3 regions of the Actinoplanes sp. NPDC049548 genome follow, and region 3 is predicted to be linked to each of the others. Evidence: riboswitches for the same ligand, from Rfam matches in the RefSeq annotation. Region 3 holds a riboswitch; each other region holds the start of a gene.
What was found. A riboswitch is a leader RNA that binds a small molecule or an ion and turns the genes downstream of it on or off. The one in region 3 is predicted to bind cyclic di-AMP.
Positions count from the first base shown of each region.

Region 1: linked by a shared signal. The riboswitch ahead of AB0J80_RS10655 (hypothetical protein) and the one ahead of AB0J80_RS20540 (transglycosylase family protein) in region 3 are both predicted to bind cyclic di-AMP.
Region 2: linked by a shared signal. The riboswitch ahead of AB0J80_RS07845 (NlpC/P60 family protein) and the one ahead of AB0J80_RS20540 (transglycosylase family protein) in region 3 are both predicted to bind cyclic di-AMP.

Region 1 covers NZ_JBFAPM010000004.1:179,779-183,043, reverse strand. Annotated here, with positions in the region: gene AB0J80_RS10660 (glycoside hydrolase family 65 protein) at 1-487, shown strand, start outside; gene AB0J80_RS10655 (hypothetical protein) at 685-1,704, opposite strand; cyclic di-AMP (ydaO/yuaA leader) riboswitch at 1,709-1,845, opposite strand; cyclic di-AMP (ydaO/yuaA leader) riboswitch at 2,092-2,229, shown strand; gene AB0J80_RS10650 (hypothetical protein) at 2,233-3,265, shown strand, end outside.
Region 2 covers NZ_JBFAPM010000003.1:145,020-148,284, reverse strand. Annotated here, with positions in the region: gene AB0J80_RS07850 (MurT ligase domain-containing protein) at 1-1,046, opposite strand, end outside; cyclic di-AMP (ydaO/yuaA leader) riboswitch at 1,560-1,681, shown strand; gene AB0J80_RS07845 (NlpC/P60 family protein) at 1,688-2,488, shown strand; gene mraZ (division/cell wall cluster transcriptional repressor MraZ) at 2,918-3,265, shown strand, end outside.
Region 3 covers NZ_JBFAPM010000010.1:46,703-49,967, reverse strand. Annotated here, with positions in the region: gene AB0J80_RS20555 (DUF2064 domain-containing protein) at 1-267, shown strand, start outside; gene AB0J80_RS20550 (response regulator) at 386-811, shown strand; gene AB0J80_RS20545 (Hpt domain-containing protein) at 881-1,261, opposite strand; cyclic di-AMP (ydaO/yuaA leader) riboswitch at 1,418-1,596, shown strand; gene AB0J80_RS20540 (transglycosylase family protein) at 1,598-2,275, shown strand; gene AB0J80_RS20535 (beta-galactosidase) at 2,349-3,265, shown strand, end outside.

The DNA.
Region 1 (3,265 bases), on a different contig from region 3:
GTCGCTGTCGGCGTGCATCCAGGCGGTCATCGCGGCGGAGGTCGGCTTCGTCGAGCTCGCCCACGACTACCTCGGCGAAGCCGCCCTGATGGACCTGCACGACCTGCACCAGAACGCCCGCGACGGCGTCCACGTGGCGTCGCTGGCGGGCTCCTGGATCGCGCTCGTCGCCGGCCTGGGCGGCATGCGCGACTACAACGGCCAGCTGTCCTTCGCCCCGCGCCTGCCGAGCCGGATCAGCAACCTGGAGTTCTCGCTGCTGTGGCGGGGGCTGCGGCTGCGGGTCGAGGTCGCGCCGGAGGAGGTCACCTACTCGCTGCGCAACGGCGGCGGGTCGGCGCGCCTCGAGCTGCTGCACCACGGCAAGGAGGTGACGGTGACGCAGGTGAAGCCGGTCGTGCTGCCGATCCCGCCGGCGCCGCCGACCGGTCCGGCACCGTCGCAGCCGGCCGGGCGTGCTCCGGTCCGGCGGGCTTCGGGGCTGTAGGTCAAGGTCAAGAGCTTCATGTCGTAGCTCGGTGGGGGTGCAGACCGCAACTCCCGTCGAGGCCGGGCCCGGAGATCCCATCGCCTAGCGGCTCAGGGACGGATCTCCGGGCCCTTCATTCTGCGTAAATGGGAAAACCCCAAGCACGTAGAAGCCCCCGCCAGAAGAGGACGGGGGCTTCGTCGCGTGGGGCGCGGCTAGAGCATGGAGATGTGGACGTGGTCCGTGTGGTTGGACGGTCCGTGGTACTTCTTCCAGCCCGTCGCCGGGAACCAGATCATCCGGTTCCAGATGACGTACAGGATGCCGAGCCGGTCGGCGTTGCGGACGGCGAACGCCATCAGGTTGTTGCCGTACTCGCGGGTGTCCTGGTTGTGCCAGGGGGAGAAGCCGCTCTTCTGCAGGGACCAGTCGCAGGCTCGGCCCTTCGGATGCTCGAACGGCCCGCCGTCGCGGTGACAACCGACGAAGCGGTTGAAGCCCGCCTTCCTCACCTCTTTGTACATGTGCAGGGTGCGCGAGGTGATGCAGCCGCCCGTCGTCGGGTCGTCGACGTTGCAGGGCAGGGGGCCGAACTCGCCGTCGGCGTTGCGCGGTGCGGGCGCCGCCACGCGGGACTTGGCCAGCACGAAGCCGCCCGTCACCGTATCGCCGCCGACCAGCGCGAGAGCCTTCTCGGCCGACTCCTTCTGCTTCTTCATCGACTCGAGGTTCTGCTTCTGCGCCTTGACCTCCTGGTCCAGGCGCGTCTTCGCGGTGGCGACCTCGTTGATGGCCCCGTCCAGCTCGCGCAGCTTGCCGTCGTTGAGGGCGTTGATCTCCTCGAGCGAGACGGCTTTCTCGATGAAGGCGTCGGGCGAGCGCACGTTGAGCAGGAAGCCCATGGTGCTGAGACCGCCCGTGCGGTACTGCTGCGCCGCGACCGCGCCGACCTGGGGCAGGAGCGCGTCGCGCTTGGCCTCCGCGTTCTTGACCTGCAGGGCGAGCGCGAGCTGACTCTTGGTCGACTTCGCGACCGCCGACTTCGCGGCCAGGAAACGCCGGCCCGTGTTGTCGAGCAGGTCGTTGAGCATGGGGTTGTCGTCGCCGTCGTCGGCGGTCGACGAGTTTCCTCCGCCCGGCGCCGCACTCGCGGGCGCGCCGGGGGCAGCGATCATGGTGACCGCGGCTAGCGAAGCCAGGGCGAGGACCAGCCACCGGCGGGGTCTTGCCGTCATCCAGTTTCCTTCCGTGTTGCCGCCGACCGGGTTAGCTGACGGGTTCGGGACGGAAGCGATCCCTACCGCTGGTTCAGCGGATTCACCCCATTACCAGGTGGTTCCCCGATTCGCCTCACGGCGATTGAGCGGTGGTCCGCCGGCACCTTGGGGGCGGTGCCTTCCTGGCGTGACCGGCCGAAAGTTTACCCGACTCCGGGCCGGTCACCAGCGGTCGCGGCGTCGGCAAAACTGTTACGACGCAACGACTTTGCGTCACCACTCGATGGAATGACCCTGGTCATATTCCGTCGCGCGAAATCTGACGGCCCGTGGTCGATTGATTGCGAAGAGTGCGAGACCTGTCGATTCAAGAAAACCATGGGTATCGTTCGTCACGGTTCCATCACGGAACCGCCGCCTAATCGCCGAAAGGCGAGCCGGGGACCCATCCGGTAATGGGGTGAATCCGCAGCTCCCTGCGGTAGGGATCACTTCCGTCCCGAACCCGTCAGCTAACCCGACCGGCGGCCGACGGAAGGAACGCACGTGAGGCTCGACCCTGTCCGCCGGCGATTAGCGACCCTGCTCGCGGTCCTCGTCGCCACCTCGGGGCTGGCACTCGTCGCCCCGGCAGCGGCCACCGCCGCGCCCCGCCCGCTCGCCGCGCCGGGAGGCTCCGGCGACGACGGGGAGGGCGGCTCCAAGTCCCTCGTCGAACAGCTCGAGGCGGCGTCGAAGGGCTTCGTCGAGGCCAAGGAGGCGCTCGACCGCTCGAAGAAGCGCCAGCAGGAGCTGGTCGCCAAGCTCAAGGAGATCGACGCCGACCTCGGCCCGAAGCAGGGTGCGCTCGACGAGATCGTGCAGCGGACGTACCGCACCGGCCGGCTCGGCCCGATGAGCGCACTGCTCACCGCCGACTCCACCGGCACCCTGCTGGACCGGGCGCAGACGCTGCAGACCGTCGCGATGAAGCAGGACCGCGCGATCCGCGACCTCAAGGACGCCCGCAGCAAGCAGGAGCAGGCGAAGCTCGCGATCGACGCGGCGATCCGCGACCAGCAGAAGCAGCTCACCATCATGGCCAAGCGCAAGACGCAGGCCGAGAGCGCGCTCAAGGCGCACAACGCGGCCGCGGCCGACGATGGCAGCCCCAGCACCGACAGCTCACCCAGCAGCGGGTCCAGCGGCGGCAGCAGCGCCCTCGCGGCACCCGCGCCGCGCAACTCCGACGGGTCGCTGCCGGGCGAGTCGTGCAGCGTCAACGACCCGACGACCAGTGGCTGCATCACGCCGCGGACCCTGCACGCCATGAAGGAGGCCAAGGCGGACGGCTTCACCCGCTTCGTGGCCTGCTTCCGGCACCAGAACAGCGGTGAGCATCCCAAGGGCCGGGCCTGCGACTTCGCGGCCGACCGCAACGGCTTCGGCGGCGTGGCGACGGGCAGCAGCCGCACGTACGGCAACCGGCTGGCGAACTACTTCATCCGCAACTCGAGCCGGCTCGGCGTGCTCTACGTCATCTGGTTCGAGCGGATCTGGCTGCCGTCCAGCGGCTGGAAGGCGTACACCCGGGGCCAGG
Region 2 (3,265 bases), on a different contig from region 3:
ATCAGGACGGGCCGGCCGCGCAGCGGCGAGAAGTCGACGTCGTAGAGCCAGGAGGTGTCGAACCCGTCGGGGTCGCGCGCGTTGATGGAGAGCAGTGTCGGCGCCACCTCGGCCATGTCGAAGGCCTCGAGCCAGCTCGCGGGGTTCTTGGCCAGCAGCAGTCGGATGTTGCGGCCGTCGCGGTCCACCTGGGCGTAGCGGCCGGCCACCGAGGCCACGCCCGCGAGCCGGGGCACCCCCTCGATGGGGCGTACGCCGAACTCGGCGGCCACCGCCAGCGCGGTGGCCGCGTTGCCGAGGTTGACCTGACCCGGCAGCTGCAGCTTGACCAGGTGCCAGTCGCCCTTCGGGTCGAGCACGCCCTCGTCCTCGACGGTCCACTGGGCCTGCGGGCGGCGCAGCGGGCATCCCGTGCACCACCAGTCACCCTGGGCGCGGTTGATGGGCGAGCCGCACTCGGGGCACACCCACGAGTCGTCGGTCCACCGCTGGCCGGCGCTGAACCAGACGACCTGGGCGGTGTTGACGGCCGCCCAGACCACCATCGGGTCGTCGGCGTTGGCGACCACGTGCACGTCGGGGTGGGCGGCGAGGGCGGTGCGCCACATCTGCGCCATCATCGCCACCTCCTTGGCCCGGTCGAGCTGGTCGCGGGAGAGGTTGAGCAGCGCCACCACCCGGGGGTTCGTCTCCTCGATGACCCGCGCGAGGTAGTGCTCGTCGACCTCGAGGACGGCGAACGGGGTGGCACCCGCCTTCGCCAGCGCGGAGGTGTGCCCGGAGGGCATGTTGGCGCCGAACGAGTTGGTGGCCACCGGGCCGAGGACGCCCAGCGCCGCGGCGGTGAACCGGGTCGTGGTGGTCTTGCCGTTGGTGCCCGAGACGAGGGCGATGGCCCGGCCGGCGGCGAGGTTGCGCAGCAGGTCCGGATCGATCTTGAGGCCGATCCAGCCGCCGATCACCGAGCCGTCGCCGCGTCCCGCGGCCCGCGAGAGGGCCGCGGCCGTGCGCGAGACGGAGCTCGCGACCTTGGCCCGCAAGGGCATCTTCCCGTCCGTCACGGCGACGAGGGTACCGGAAACGGACACTACGTCGAGTGGCGCCGGGTGCGGCGGCGGCACCGGGTTCGGGCGGCGTCGATGCCTCGGCCGAACGGATGATCAGGGTTCGTCGTCCGTCGCCGTGTTTGCGCCGGTCAGAATGTTTGCGAAGGCTTTCGCCCGATCTCGGAACGTCCCTCGATCAGCCCGCCTGCGGCTTTTTATGTGTTCTGTTTCACCCGTAACCTTCAGCTCTGAGTGATCGTCAAGGTGCATATCGTGGCGGCATTTGTCACGCGGTGGTAACAAACCGGACACCGTCCACTGTGCCAAATACGAAGAGTGATCGAGGGGGGTCCCACGGTGGATCGAGAAATCGGGTAGGCAGGGTGTGCCGGTGAGCGACCGCCCACCGCTCGTACCGCACGGACCACGCCGAGCCCTGCCCCGGTCCGGACGGGACGACCACGAAGCACGTGAACGACCACAAAGGCATATGGGGGCAGGGACGGGGGACCCATTTCCGGTCCGCCACCGGGTCGCGAGACCCGGCGGACCTCGGGGTGAAGCCGCCACGGCGGCCGGGCAACCTTCCCGCCCGAACCCGACAGCTAACCTCGCAGGCGTGCCGGAGGGATATCTCTACCGTGCACGAACGCAGTTCGAGCCGGGGCCGCCGCATGTCCGTCGGCACCGGAACCGTCGCACTGTCCCTGGGTCTCTGCCTCTGCGCCGGCCAGCTGGTCGCGACGCCGGCAGCATCCGCCGCTCCCGTCACCACGGCGGCCGCGGTCAAGACCGTCAAGCCCAAGCAGTCCGTCTCGTACAACAAGCGGACGGTGCTCTGGGGCTCGAAGGTCCGGGTGACCACCAAGCTGACCGACCCCAGGACCGGCAAGAAGGTCGTCAAGGGCTACGTCCGGCTGCAGTCCAAGATCAACGGCAAGTGGAAGACCTGGCAGAAGAAGCCGGTGCGAAGCGGCGCCGTCGTCTTCAACACCAAGCCGGGCCGCACGGTCTGGTTCCGGACCTACTACGGCGGCTCGTCGGGGCTCGCGCCGGCCGCGACCAAGAGCGTCAAGATCACGGTCAAGGCCAGCGGAGCGAAGATCCTCGCCGAGGCCAAGAGGCACAAGGGCGCGCTCTACAAGTTCGGAGCGGCCGGCCCGAAGCGCTTCGACTGCTCGGGTTACACGCAGTACGTCTACAAGAAGGCGGCGGGCAAGAAGCTGCCGCACAAGGCGAACTCGCAGCAGCACTACGGCAAGAAGGTCGGCAAGGGCAGCAAGAAGGCCGGCGACCTGCTCGTGTTCCGGTCCGGCTCGTACGGCACCCACGTCGGCATCTACGCGGGTGGCGGCTACATGTGGGCCGCGCCGCACACCGGTGCGCGGGTGAAGAAGCAGAAGGTCTACAGCAGCAACTACGTCGTCCGGCGCATCGTCTGACGCCTCGGCACGGCAGTGCTGTAGACAGCGGTACGACAGTTCAGTGGGGCGCGACCCGGTTCGGGTCGCGCCCCACTGTCGTCTGCGCCTGTGCGCGATTTTCCTCCACTTCGCTCCCGGCGATCCCTCCACTTCCCTCCCCGAGGCCCTTCCGGCCCGGGGAATTGCCCTTTTTCGGGGGAGTTTCGTGCCCGCCTGGGCGGCATGTCGGAAAGTGGACCTTGATCGGAGGCCCTCGGCCCTCCACTCCGGCCCCACCGTGTCTGACGTGCGCATTCATCCGCGAAAAGGGTTCATGGACGGGCCGATTCCGGTTGCGGGTGGAGGGAAGTGGAGTAGAGTGGAGCGCAGTGGCAGGCCGGATCGGACCTGCCGGCCCGAGCGAACCGGCGGACCGCGAAACCGCCACAGGGCAGGGGGGTTTGGCCGATGTTCCTCGGCACTCACACCCCGCGCCTGGACGACAAGGGCCGGCTGATCCTTCCGGCGAAGTTCCGGGACGAGCTGGCGGGAGGTGTCGTGATCACCAAGGGGCAGGAGCGTTGCCTGTACGTGTTCCCGATGCCGGAGTTCCAGCGGATCGCGGGGCAGCTGCGGGACCAACCGGTCACCAACAAGGCCGCCCGGGCCTACAGCCGGGTGTTCTTCGCCAGCGCGCACGACGAGATCCCCGACAAGCAGGGCCGGGTCACCATCCCGGGGCACCTGCGGGAGTATGCGGCACTCGACCGTGAGCTCGTGGTGATCGGTGCGAGCACGCGGGTGGAGATCTGGGAC
Region 3 (3,265 bases):
GCGCAGCGTGTCTGGCGCCGGGACCCGTTCCTGGTGATCGCGGCCGTCCGGCTGAGCCCGCGGCTGCTCGACGACGCCCATGACCTGTTGCGCAGCTTCGATGCGGTGATCGGGCCCACGACCGACGGCGGGTGGTATGCGCTGGGGCTGCGGGAGCCGTCGCGGGCGGCGGAGCTGGAGAGGCTGACCGACTCGGGGATGCTGACGCTCGCCGCGCTGCGGCTCGGGCTGCGCGTGGCCCTGCTGCCGACCCTGCCCGCACCCTGACTCGCCGGTGCGGTCCGTCGGCCGGCCGGGGCCCGGTCGTGCCGCGTCCGGGGGCAGGGATCGCGAAGTTCGCTCTTGGCGATGGCCCGGCCCCTACGCTGGGCTTGAGGAGGCCAGAATGACGAATCTCACGGGCCACGCGGCAGTCCTGATGGTCGACGACGACGCCGACGTCCTTGAGACCACCGCGCACATGCTTGCCGTCCGTGGCTTCCGGGTGTTCACCGCGCTGGACTCGGAGTCGGCGATGCAGGTGTGCCGGGAGCAGGAGGGACGCATCGACGTGCTCATCGCCGACCTCTCCCTGCCCGGCGACAGCAGGGGCGATCTCGCCCGGTCGATCACCAGCGTCTACCCCGCCATGCACGTGATCTACATCAGCGGGATCCCGCGCCACGTCGCACTCACGCAGGGCCTCGTGGATCCTCAGGCGCCCTACCTCGAGAAGCCCGCCCAGCCGGCCGTCCTGGCGAGCATCGTGCAGAGCCTGCTCACCGAGCAAGTCAGCGCCCCCGCGAACAAGTCCGGTTGGTGGGACGAGTAACGGTTCGTCACTGCGAGCTCTGCTAGCGCGGCCGCGGAGTGATGCGGCGCGACGAGTGACCGTGGGTCGCTACGAACGCGGCTGGAGCTCGGCCGCGATGCGCGTGCACACCGGGGCCACCCGCTCGTAGGCGATCCGGATGCGGTCCAGGGCCGCCGCCGGATCGGGTGGCAGATCGCCTTCGCGGGCCGCGTCCTCCAGGTCGGCGAAGATCGTCGTGAGGGCGTCCGCGCCGATGTTGGCCGCCGAGCCCTTCAGCGAGTGTGCCAGATCCTGGACGGCCGCCGGGTCGCCGGCGTGCAGGGTCTCGGCGAAGCGGTCCAGCGCCGCCGGCGTCTTCGTCGTGTACGAGGTCAGCAGCCGGGCGAGCAGGGCATTCTCCGGCGCTCCGGGGTCCGGGCCGGCGATCTCGTCGAGGCGGGCGCGGATGGCGACAGCGGGATCCTCCATGATCCAACGGTACGACTGCCGGGTCCGGTTCGCCCCGTTTTGATGCACGATCAGTTCGATCATCAAGGTGTAAACAACGTCACCTTCGGGCCCGGAAGTTTGTCGTCGGCCCCTGCCGAGTGGTTAACGTCGGCCGGTCCGCTGACGCGGGCCCCGCGGTCGGTAACGCCGAATCCTGCCGCCGACCGGGCCGGGACCTCAATCGACAGGCATGGAGCGGGGGACCCACAGGTTCCACGGCGCGCTCGTCGCGCCTCGGGGTGAAGCCGCCACGCGCGGCCGGGCTCCTCGGCCCGAACCCGACAGCTGACCTCGCAGGCGTGGAGGTTTCCTTTCATGGCACAGATCCGCAAGCAGTCCCTGCGTGCCCTCGGCCTGGTGGTCGCGGGTGCGGCGGGCACCGTCGCCCTGCTGGGCCCGGGGTCCGCGGCCCAGGCGAAGTCCAGTGTGAACTGGGACGCCGTCGCGCAGTGCGAGTCCGGCGGCAACTGGAGCATCAACACCGGCAACGGCTACTACGGCGGCCTGCAGTTCAGCCGCAGCACCTGGAAGGCGTACGGCGGCGGCAAGTACGCGAGCACGGCGAACAAGGCGAGCCGCTCGGAGCAGATCCGTATCGCCGAGAAGGTGCTGGACGGCCAGGGCATCGGCGCCTGGCCGGTGTGCGGCAAGAAGGCCGGCTCGACGAAGTCCTATCAGGGCAAGAACACCTCCGGTGCCTCGAAGCACAAAAGCACCAAGCACAAGAGCACCAAGCACAAGAGCACCAAGCACAAGAGCACCAAGCACAAGAGCAGCAGGACCACGACGCACAAGAGCACGGTCAAGTCCTCGAAGGGCACTCCCGCGCGGGCGACCGGCAAGTCCTACACGGTGCGTTCGGGCGACACCCTCGCGAAGATCGCGAGCAGCCACCACGTCAAGGGCGGGTGGCGCGCCCTGTACCAGCTGAACCGCGGCGAGATCGGTGGCAACCCGAACCTGATCCTCCCGGGGCAGCGCCTGGCCCTCTGAGGCCTGTCGGAGACCGGCCCGGTCGCCCTTCCCCCGTGGGGCGGCCGGGCCCCCGCCGATAGCATCGACTGGCATGACAACCTCACCGCGCTGGCTGCGTACCGCGCCGGGCCGGACGCCGCGCATCGAGTACGGCGCCGACTACAACCCCGAGCAGTGGCCGCGTGACGTCTGGGACGACGACGTGCGCGCGATGCGGACCGCCGGCGTCACGATCGTGTCGCTCGCCATCTTCTCCTGGGGCCGGCTCGAGCCCGCCGAGGGCGAGTACGACTTCGGCTGGCTCGACGAGGTCATGGACCTGCTGCACGCCGGCGGCATCGCGGTGGACCTGGCCACGGCGACCGCCTCCCCGCCGCCGTGGCTGACGGCGAAGCATCCGGAGATCCTGCCGGTCGATCATGAGGGCCGGACCATCTGGCCGGGCAGCCGCCAGCACTGGCGGCCCACGTCGCCGGCGTTCCGCGAGCACGCGTTGCGTCTCGTCCGGCAGATGGCGGGCCGCTACGGCGACCATCCGGCGCTGGCCGCCTGGCACGTGTCGAATGAGCTCGGCTGCCACAACGCCTACGACTACTCCGACGACGCCGCCGCGGCCTTCCGCGTCTGGTTGCGGCGACGGTACGGCGAGCTGGCCGCCCTGAATGCCGCGTGGGGCACGGCGTTCTGGTCGCAGCACTACTCCGACTGGTCGCAGATCCTGCCGCCGCGCCGCGCGGCCACCCATCCGAACCCCACGCAGCAGCTGGACTTCACGCGTTTCTCGTCCGACGCGCTCAAGGACTACCTGTGCGCCGAGCGTGACGTGCTGCGGGAGCTCACCCCGGACGTGCCCGTGACCACCAACTTCATGATCATGGGCCGGCTGCGGCCGCTCGACTACGCCGACTGGGCCGCCGAGGTCGACTTCGTCGCCAACGACCACTACGTGCAGCGCACGTCCCGGCCGTTCGACGAACTGTCCTTCTCGGCCAACCTCACCGGCAATGT